3 regions of the Fictibacillus marinisediminis genome follow, and region 3 is predicted to be linked to each of the others. Evidence: riboswitches for the same ligand, from Rfam matches in the RefSeq annotation. Region 3 holds a riboswitch; each other region holds the start of a gene.
The links. Region 3 has a riboswitch for lysine ahead of LCY76_RS15435 (aspartate kinase). Riboswitches for the same ligand answer to the same signal wherever they lie in the genome.
Positions count from the first base shown of each region.

Region 1: it holds a riboswitch for lysine, as region 3 does, so the genes downstream of both, LCY76_RS02650 (amino acid permease) here and LCY76_RS15435 (aspartate kinase) in region 3, are expected to answer to the same signal.
Region 2: it holds a riboswitch for lysine, as region 3 does, so the genes downstream of both, lysA (diaminopimelate decarboxylase) here and LCY76_RS15435 (aspartate kinase) in region 3, are expected to answer to the same signal.

Region 1 covers NZ_JAIWJX010000002.1:463,091-466,377, reverse strand. Annotated here, with positions in the region: gene LCY76_RS02655 (MEDS domain-containing protein) at 1-391, opposite strand, end outside; gene LCY76_RS02650 (amino acid permease) at 532-1,995, opposite strand; lysine riboswitch at 2,090-2,280, opposite strand; gene LCY76_RS02645 (DEAD/DEAH box helicase) at 2,551-3,287, shown strand, end outside.
Region 2 covers NZ_JAIWJX010000002.1:2,499,744-2,503,030, forward strand. Annotated here, with positions in the region: gene LCY76_RS13275 (peptidylprolyl isomerase) at 1-34, opposite strand, end outside; gene lysA (diaminopimelate decarboxylase) at 117-1,442, opposite strand; lysine riboswitch at 1,548-1,724, opposite strand; partial or broken gene LCY76_RS13285 (spore germination protein) at 1,794-3,274, opposite strand; gene spoVAEA (stage V sporulation protein SpoVABEA) at 3,234-3,287, opposite strand, start outside.
Region 3 covers NZ_JAIWJX010000002.1:2,893,285-2,896,571, reverse strand. Annotated here, with positions in the region: gene uvrC (excinuclease ABC subunit UvrC) at 1-1,694, shown strand, start outside; lysine riboswitch at 1,768-1,956, shown strand; gene LCY76_RS15435 (aspartate kinase) at 2,151-3,287, shown strand, end outside.

The DNA.
Region 1 (3,287 bases), 2.4 Mb from region 3:
TTTTTTCAAAGTCTTTCCTGTCTCCCCATTCCACATGGCCCCATGTTCTAATGGACCTATTTTCCTCGATCCAGGGAGTTACGATATCGGAGAAGTTAGACAAAATCGTTTGCGGGTAAAAATTGTTATTCCAAAAATAAAAATCAAAGTTATTCATAAAACGAACTTTTTTGAGTTGATCTGTTGTTAATTTCTCTTCCAACTCTTTAATAATCAAAGGATAGATTCGTTCATTCTCCAAGAACAGTATGTAATCGCCTTGCTCAACACCATTAACAATGTAGGATACGGCATTCTCAATATAGCTCTCTAGTTCAAATGAATAGTAAAACACATGGATTCCTTGTAACCTTTCGGAGTTATTGAATAACTGCATTACACTTTTGTTCATTTCCTATTTCCTTTCACTTGACGTAAGTGTTAGTTTATATGTTCTACATTCAGAAGTCGATACCTTTTTCCCTAAACTTTTCACTTCTAATCCATTATGAAAAAACAGGAACCCCGAAAGGCTCCTGCTTCTCTTATTTCTTATTCAAAATCACACTCTTTAAGCGGTACGACTTTTGTTTTGTGTTTGAATTTATAGCCTAACCAAACGGCCAGGAAGATTGGAATCCCAATGTAAGAAACAAGGGCTCCTTTCCAATCGATGTTTCCGCCTGTAAAGGCAGAATAGTTTTGGCCGAGGATAACGACAAAACAGAGAGCGAAAGCAAAGATCGGACCGATTGGGAACCATTTTGCCAAGTAAGGCAGTTCTTTTAAATTCCGCCCCTGTGCCACATACGCTCTTCTGAATCGGTAATGGCTGATCGCAATTCCGAGCCAGGCGATAAAGCCGGACATCCCGGAGGCATTCAGCAGCCATGTGTAGATGACGCCGTCACCGAACAGTGAAGCAAAGAAAGCTACAGCTCCAACAGCGGCTGTTACAATTAGGGCTGGAACCGGTACACCGCGGGAATCCAGCTTCGCCAGAAACTTAGGTGCCTTTCCGTCTCGTGCCATATCCCAAAGCATACGGGTCGATGCATACATACCGGAGTTACCGGCAGACAATACTGCTGTTAAGATGATCGCGTTCATAACGGAAGCCGCAAACGCAATTCCTGCTTTATCAAAGACAAGTGTGAATGGACTTACAGTAATATCGCTGCTTGCCAATCGGCTGTCTGTGTAGGGAATAATTAAAGAAATGACCAAGATTGCCAGAACATAGAACAAAAGGATACGCCAGAACACGCTTTTGATTGCTTTCGGGATGTTCTTTTTCGGATCCTCCGTTTCTCCTGCCGCAACCCCTAACAGTTCTGTTCCCTGGAATGAGAAACCTGCAGCCATGAATACGCCAAGCGTCGTAAAGAATCCGCCGTGGAACGGTGCGTCAGCGATCGTAAAGTTCTTAAATCCGATCGGATCTCCGCCTAAAATGCCGAAGATCATAAGTGTTCCTAAGATCAAGAAGATAATGACGGTAATGACTTTGATCAGCGAGAACCAATATTCTGCTTCACCAAACCCTTTTACCGATAAATAATTTAATAAGAACATAATGCCTAGAAACAGTGCACTCCAGATAAATGAAGGGGTATCCGGAAACCAAAATTTCATGATTAATGTTACGGCTGCAAGTTCAGCTGCAATGGTGATTGCCCAGTTGTACCAATAGTTCCAGCCGAGCGCGAATCCTAGTGATGGATCCACAAATTTTGAAGCATACGTGCTGAATGAACCGGCAACCGGCATGTAAGACGCCATTTCTGCGAGGCTTGTCATTAAGAAGAACACCATGATTCCAATCGCTGCATATGAAAACAGAACGCCGCCTGGCCCTGCAGTATGAATGGATCCTCCGCTTGCTAAAAATAATCCTGTTCCGATTGTTCCCCCAAGGGAGATCATCGTTAAATGGCGGGATTTCAGTCCCCGCTTTAATTCATTGTCCGCGTTTGGCGACGGCGGCTGTGATGGATTCTGTGATGTGTTTCGCATAAAAAAAAACTCCTTTTCGTTTTAGGAAGGAGTGGGAAATAAAAAAAGCCGCCAAGCATTGGGCGACGATTAGTATTAATCCGCATCATGCCTTCCGTAAGATAGCGCATCCCACCCACCGGTTATTCGTGGGTGTGACAGTGCTGTTCCTGTTCGAATACAGCCCCAATTCATACTTCCAGAGTTAAGCACAAATTTCGGCAGCTTTTCCTTTCACACGGAGTCTATGATGTCCTCTTCATCTCGTACGTCCTACTAATAAAAGCCGCGACCTCTACCTCATCGGATTGATGAGGATTTTAATATCAAGTTAGTTAACGCTAAGAGTTATTATAAAACAGCGCTATCGTTCCTTCAACTGTTTTTTGTTGCCAGTTTTTTACTTTTGAATTAATTCCCTCATTATATCATTGTTTACCTATCACCTGCGATCGTACGGAAGGGTTCATTTAAACAATCGTTTAAAATTAAACCCGATTGTCCATCATTTCAAGTATAATGAACACTATTCAGGTTATGCTGATTCTGGATAATATAAAAAATCGAGGTTCCTACATGAATAATAGAAGTTTTAACGATTATCGTATAAGCGATGAAATAAAACGAGCACTTACAGTGTTGAAATATGAAACTCCGACTGAGGTTCAGACTGAAGTCATACCATTAGCTCTGGAAAAACAAGATCTCGTCGTAAAATCCCAAACAGGCAGCGGAAAAACAGCAGCCTTTGGTATTCCGGTATGCGAAATGCTGGAATGGGAAGAAAAACGGCCACAAGCAATGATCCTTACTCCCACGCGTGAGCTCGCTGTTCAAGTTCGTGAAGACCTGACCAACATTGGAAGGTTCAAGCGGATTAAAGCTGTTGCTGTATATGGTAAAGAGCCTTTTGCGAAACAAAAAGAAGAATTGAAACAAAAAACGCATGTCGTCGTCGGTACACCGGGACGCGTCATGGACCATATCGAGCGTGAAACCCTGGTCTTGGACCAAATCAAGTACCTGATCATTGATGAAGCAGATGAAATGCTGAACATGGGCTTTATTGATGAAGTCAAAAAGATTATTAAACAACTTCCTTCAAACAGAGTGACCATGGTCTTTTCTGCAACATTGCCAAAAGATATCGAAAATCTCTGCCATCAATATATGAAGGATCCAGCAAAAATCGAAATAGCTTCTGCCGGGATGACGACAGATACGATCGAGCATTCTTTAATCAACGTTCAGGAAGAGGCAAAGCTTGCTCTTCTGAAAGACGTGACGGTCGTTGAAAACCCGGACAGCTGCAT
Region 2 (3,287 bases), 390 kb from region 3:
CACCGTTTTCAAATTCGATAGAACCTTTTTTCATAGATATAACCTCCTGAATTCAACATACTTCATTATTTTATGCTTTTTTTAGCCCAGAGTCCAGCGAGGTCAGCAGGCTCATCTTAATTGCCGGCAAACACGCCGTTCTTTAAAGGAAGATCCAGGCGTAAAAGATCTTCGTAAGACTCTCTTTTCACAACGAGGCGAGCTTCCCCTTTTTCAGCAAAAACGACCGCCGGCCGGGGTATGCGGTTATAGTTGTTGGACATGGAATATCCATAAGCACCCGTGCAGAAGACAGCGAGCAAGTCTCCGCTCTTCGTCTCCGGGAGTATGATGTCCCAGATCAGCATATCCCCTGATTCACAGCATTTCCCGGCGATTGAAACTTTTTTCGTCCCTTTTTCACCGGCACGGTTTGCAAGCGCGGCTTCATACTGGGCTTGATATAGAGCAGGACGAATGTTATCGCTCATGCCCCCGTCGACAGCCACATAATGACGGACAGAAGGTATATCTTTTTGAGAGCCGATCGAGTAGATGGTCGTTCCTGCATCTCCGACCAGTGAACGCCCGGGTTCAATCCAAATTTCCGGAACAGCAACAGAGGCGCTAGTAGATAACCTGGTGATCTCCTGGATCATCGCGTCAATGTATTCTTTCGGTTCGAGCGGTTCATCTTCTTCTGTATAGCGGATGCCGAATCCGCCTCCGAGGTTCAGGACTTCAGGAAAGAAAGAAAATTCTTTGTCCCATTTACCGAGATATTCGTAAAGCTTTTGAATCGCCAGAACAAATCCCGTGGTCTCAAAGATTTGTGAACCGATATGGAAATGAACGCCCAAGAGGTTCAGACAGTGTGATTCAAGCGACTCTAGAACCGCCTGTTCTGCCTGGCCGTTCTGAAGGTCAAAACCGAACTTGGAATCCTCCTGCCCAGTCAGGATGTACTCGTGTGTATGAGCTTCAATACCCGGAGTGATCCTCAGCAAGATGGATGTGTTCTTGTTCAGCTGATTGCAAAGGCTTTCGAGCATGCGGAGTTCATGAAAGTTATCGACAACAAAACATCCGATCTCCGATTGAAGAGCATATTGAAGTTCCTCGTAACTTTTGTTGTTTCCATGAAAATGAATACGATCTGCCGGAAAACCAGCTGAAAGAGCGGTATACAGCTCCCCGCCTGATACGACATCCAGGCTCATTCCCTCCTCGTCCATCAGCTGGACTTGCGCCAAACATGAGAACGCTTTGCTTGCATAAGCCACTTGTGCTTTGATCCCTTGTTCCTCAAACGCTTTCTTGAACGACCTCGCACGCTTTCGGATCAGCTCTACATCATAAATATAAAGCGGTGTACCATATTCACGCGCCAGCTGAACGGTGTCAACCCCGCCAATTGTTAAGTGATTGTCATCATTGATTGAACTAGTACCATGTAAATACATGAAAAAATCTCCCTTCTGCTTTTCCATTAGAGATTCTGCTCCGACGAAAAACAAAGACAGCTAATGTATTAAGGTACATTAGCTGTCTTACACCGTACCCCCATTTGCCGGAATAGTTCTCCACTGCATGATGCAGTGACAGTCCGCTGTCTGTTCGGCAGCGACCCAGCATGAGGATGTATGGACCATCTTCACACTTCGGCAAATTGGCCTTTAAAATGATTTCTTCATGTCCATTCACTCCATCATCCTACTGATCCGCTTTGCGCCTCTACCCCATTATCAATAAATGAGGCATATCCAATTGTTATGAACAAATTTATCACAAATTTATTCCTTCGGCAATACTTCTTAGGAAGTCGGCTGTTTTTTTCTGTTCTGCGGATGGACGATGCTTGGCCTGATCTTTGAGAGCGGCACAGCGATCCGGATGACAATCTGCAGGAAGGCTTTTGCATTAAAAGGTATGAATGGCCATAAGTAAGGGGTATTCAAGTTCTTCATCGAGCACAGATAAAGTATTATTAAGGTGGCCCCACCTACAAAGCCAGGCACATGGAAAATGGCAGTTAAGAATAGCAGCAGAAGCCGGAGCATCTTATTGGCTACACTCAGCTCATAGCTTGGGGTCGAGAAACCGCCGATCGCCGCTATAGAAACATAGAGAATAACTTCAGGAACAAACAGTCCGACATCGATCGCGATCTGTCCGATCAATACGGCAGCGATCAAACCCATCGCCGTCGACAGCGGACTTGGGGTATGGATAGCAGCTACCCTCAATATTTCTATCCCGATCTCAGCAAAGAGGATCTGCAGAAATAAAGGAATATGCGTCGTCTTGTTCGGACCGATAAAATCAATATTAGGAGGAAGCAGGTTTTCCTGAGTAGCATAGAGGTACCAGAGAGGCACAAGTAAAAGTGAAGCGATAATCCCTGCGAAACGGACCCATCTGATAAAAGCTCCTACCATCGGGGTCTGCCTGAACTCTTCAGCATGCTGAATATGGTGGAAATAAGTAGTCGGGGTAATGATGACCGATGGGCTTGTATCCGTAATAATCAAAACATGCCCCTCCATGAGATGCTGTGCGGCGACATCCGGCCGCTCGGTATAACGGACGAGCGGAAAAGGATCCCATCCTTGCTTTACGAGAAATTCTTCGATCGTTTTATCCGCCATTGGAATACCGTCGATGTCAATGCTCTGCAATTCTTGTTTGACAAGCTTAACGAGCCCGGGATCGGCAATGTCATCAATATAGCAGATACAGATATCTGTTTTGGATCGTTTACCGACCTGCATTATTTCGTGGCGGAGCCGTTCATCTCTGATCCGCCTGCGGGTAAGAGCAGTATTGACAATTATATTTTCCGTATATCCATCACGGGAGCCGCGGACGACCTTTTCAGTGTCCGGTTCTTCCGGCTGCCTGCCCGGATAGCTACGGACATCCACGATGAAAGCTTGGTCTTCCCCTTCAAGAAAGACAGCAATCAATCCAGAAAGCATGCGGTCAATGGCTATCTCCAAATTATCGGTCAGTTCCACCTGTTGGTGAGACAGATGTTCATGAAGTATTTCTTTCACATTGGAGGGAGCCCGATGCCCATGGTCCATATCCATGAGCTCTCTCATGATCTCAATGATGAAAAGGCTGTCACATAGTCCAGTGCAATAATAGATCTGGACTTCTTTTTTAATAGATGCAGTTTCCTGACACCCACATCAAAGCTGATTCCGATGCCCAGCCGTGATTTCAGCTGCTGTTCGTTCTCTTGGATTTTTTTACTGATTGGTGTCTTTTGCCTTTCTTTCGACCCCTGCATTATAACCGCTCCT
Region 3 (3,287 bases):
ATGTGGGGAAAGCAAAAGTATTAAAAAACCGTGTAAGATCTTATTTTACAGGTTCACACGACGGGAAAACACAGCGTTTAGTCGCAAATATTTCCGATTTTGAATACATCATCACCTCCTCAGAGCTAGAAGCTCTCCTTCTTGAAATGAACCTGATCAAAAAGCATGACCCTAAATTTAATGTCATGCTGAAAGATGATAAAACGTATCCGTATTTAAAGATTACTGCTGAAAAGCAGCCCCGGCTCTTGTACACCAGAAAGATAAAAAAAGACAAAGGCAAATACTTTGGTCCGTTTGTTAATGCCTTTGCCGCACAAGAAACGAAAAAACTGCTGGACCGGCTGTATCCGTTGCGCAAATGTGATCATATGCCTAACAAAGTTTGCCTATATTACCATATCGGTCAATGCCTCGGCCCATGTGTTTATGATATTACCGAAGAACAGAACAAGAAGATGGTCGATGAAATCGTTAAGTTTCTGAACGGAGGCTTTCCTGAAGTGAAGGAGGAACTGACCGAGAAAATGCTGGCCGCTTCGGAAGACCTTAATTTTGAACGGGCGAAAGAACTGAGGGATCAGATCCAGCATATTGATGCGGTCATGCAGAAACAGAAAATGATGACCGCTGACATGGTGGATAAGGACGTTTTTGGTTTTCATTACGATAAAGGCTGGATGTGCGTCCAAGTCTTCTTTATCCGCCAAGGAAAGCTTATTGAACGTGATGTTTCCCTCTTTCCTTTCTATGGAGAAGCCATCGAGGACTTTTTATCCTTTATCGGACAATTTTATCTTCAAAAAAATCATATTCTCCCGCGGGAACTTTTGCTGCCTCCTGAGGCGGACGGCCAATTGGTCAAGGATCTTCTCGGCGTGAAAGTGATACAGCCGAAACGCGGGCAAAAGAAAGAGTTTGTTGAACTTGCAACGAAGAATGCCCAGCTCGCTCTTCACGAAAAATTTGCACTGATCGAGCGTGATGAGGAACGTACGGTAAAAGCGGTTGAAAATCTTGGGCTGCAATTAAACATTCCAGCTCCATACCGGATTGAGGCATTTGATAATTCCAACATTCATGGAACAAATCCAGTATCTGCGATGATTGTATTTGAAGACGGTAAACCGAACAAAAAAGAATACCGAAAATATAAAATTAAAACGGTGACAGGCCCCGATGATTACGCCTCCATGAAAGAAGTAGTCCGCAGGCGTTACTCCCGCATCTTAAAAGAGAACGGGCAGCTGCCGGATTTGATTATTATTGATGGAGGGAAAGGACAGATCGCTGCTGCGCAAGATATTCTTGAAAACGAGCTGAACCTTGATATCCCGATCGGAGGACTGGCTAAGGATGATAAGCACCGTACATCCCAGCTCCTGATGGGAGATCCTCCTGAAATTATACCGCTGCTCAGGAACAGCCAGGAATTTTATTTGCTGCAGCGTATACAGGATGAAGTCCACAGGTTTGCGATCTCATTTCATCGTCAAGTGCGTGCGAAAGGAATGTTTCAATCAAGTCTCGATAACATTCCTGGAGTCGGTGAAAAGAGGAAAAAACTTTTGCTGAAAAAATTCGGTTCCATCAAGAAAATGAGAGAAGCCACTCTTGAGGATTTTCAAGCGGCAGGCATTCCATTAACTGTTGCAGAAGAAATTATTCAGGCTCTTCAAAATGAACCTTCATAAAGGTATTGATTTTTCAGAAGTCCTTTGCTAAACTTAAAACAAATTTTAATAGAGCGCCATACTTCAGTTTTGAAGTGATGGTAGAGGAGCAAAAACCAATAGTATGCTATCTGAAGAGAAGGAGCTCTTATGATGGTAGCTGAAAGGGGATTTTTGCCGAAGCTTTAAGAAACTCCTGTTTCTTACGGCTGGACCTGCATTGAATAAATGCAGAGCTGTCACACATTCTTGCCCGGAGGGTGTGTGGAGGACTATCTCACAAGAGGGGAAAACAAGCTGGCTTACTGTTGCATATATCAAGCAGCAATAAGGTCTTTTCCTTATTGCTGCTTTTTTGTATTTATTTTTGCATTTCAGTTTGTTGCGTAGTGGAAGCCGAGACAGGCTGGCCATATCTGGGTGCCTTTTGCAGGAAGGCAATAAATTCGATTTCATTGATGAGAAAGGATGGACATTGTGGCTTTAATCATTCAAAAATTCGGAGGTACAAGTGTCGGCACACCGGATAAAATCAGAAACGCGGCAAGTCGGATCATTCAAGCGGTAAACGAGGGGAATCAAGTAGCAGCGGTTGTCTCAGCAATGGGAAAAACAACGGATGATCTTGTGAGGCTGGCAGGTGAAATAACCGCAAGGCCTTCCAAACGTGAAATGGATATGCTTTTGACGACAGGAGAACAGATCACGATTTCACTGCTTGCGATGGCCCTTCAGGATGCCGGGTACGAAGCCGAGTCTCTGACAGGCTGGCAGGCTGGAGTTGAAACAGAAGATGTTCACGGCAACGCGCGCATCTTAAATATCGATACAAAAAGAATCCAGCAAATGCTTGCAGACGGGAAGATTGCAGTAGTTGCCGGTTTTCAAGGATTAACCTCTTCGGATAATATTGCAACACTGGGACGGGGAGGATCAGATACGACGGCCGTTGCACTGGCAGCTGCTCTTCGTGCCGAAAAATGCGAAATCTACACAGACGTTACTGGTGTATTTACGACAGACCCGCGGGTGGTGAAACATGCCAGAAAGCTGCCTTCCATCTCCTATGATGAAATGCTTGAAATGGCGAATCTCGGAGCGGGTGTGCTGCATCCGAGAGCCGTAGAATTCGCAAAGAATTTCGGAGTAAGACTTGAAGTTCGTTCGAGCACAGAGAAAGAAAACGGGACACTAGTGGAGGAGGAAGCAACGATGGAGAATAATTTAGTAGTGAGAGGATTGGCTTTTGAAGGAAACGTAACAAAAATTACGATTGAAGACCTGCCGAATGGTTTAAACACTCTGTCTTCTGTTTTTTCCTTGTTGGCAGAGAACGGTGTTAATGTAGATATTATTATTCAGAGTGTGAACAAGCAGGAAAGAACAAACATATCGTTCTCCATTGAAACAGCGATCTTAGATGAAACAATTGAGCTTCTAGAAAGATATAAGAGTTCGCTTCAGTTCGGTTCCATCCAGCATGAAGATGGATTGGCTAAAGTATCTATTGTTGGTTCAGGAATGATTTCTAATCCAGGAGTAGCCGCACAGATGTTTAAGGCTCTCTCTGATCAGGATATTATGATTAAAATGGTCAGCACTTCAGAGATTAAA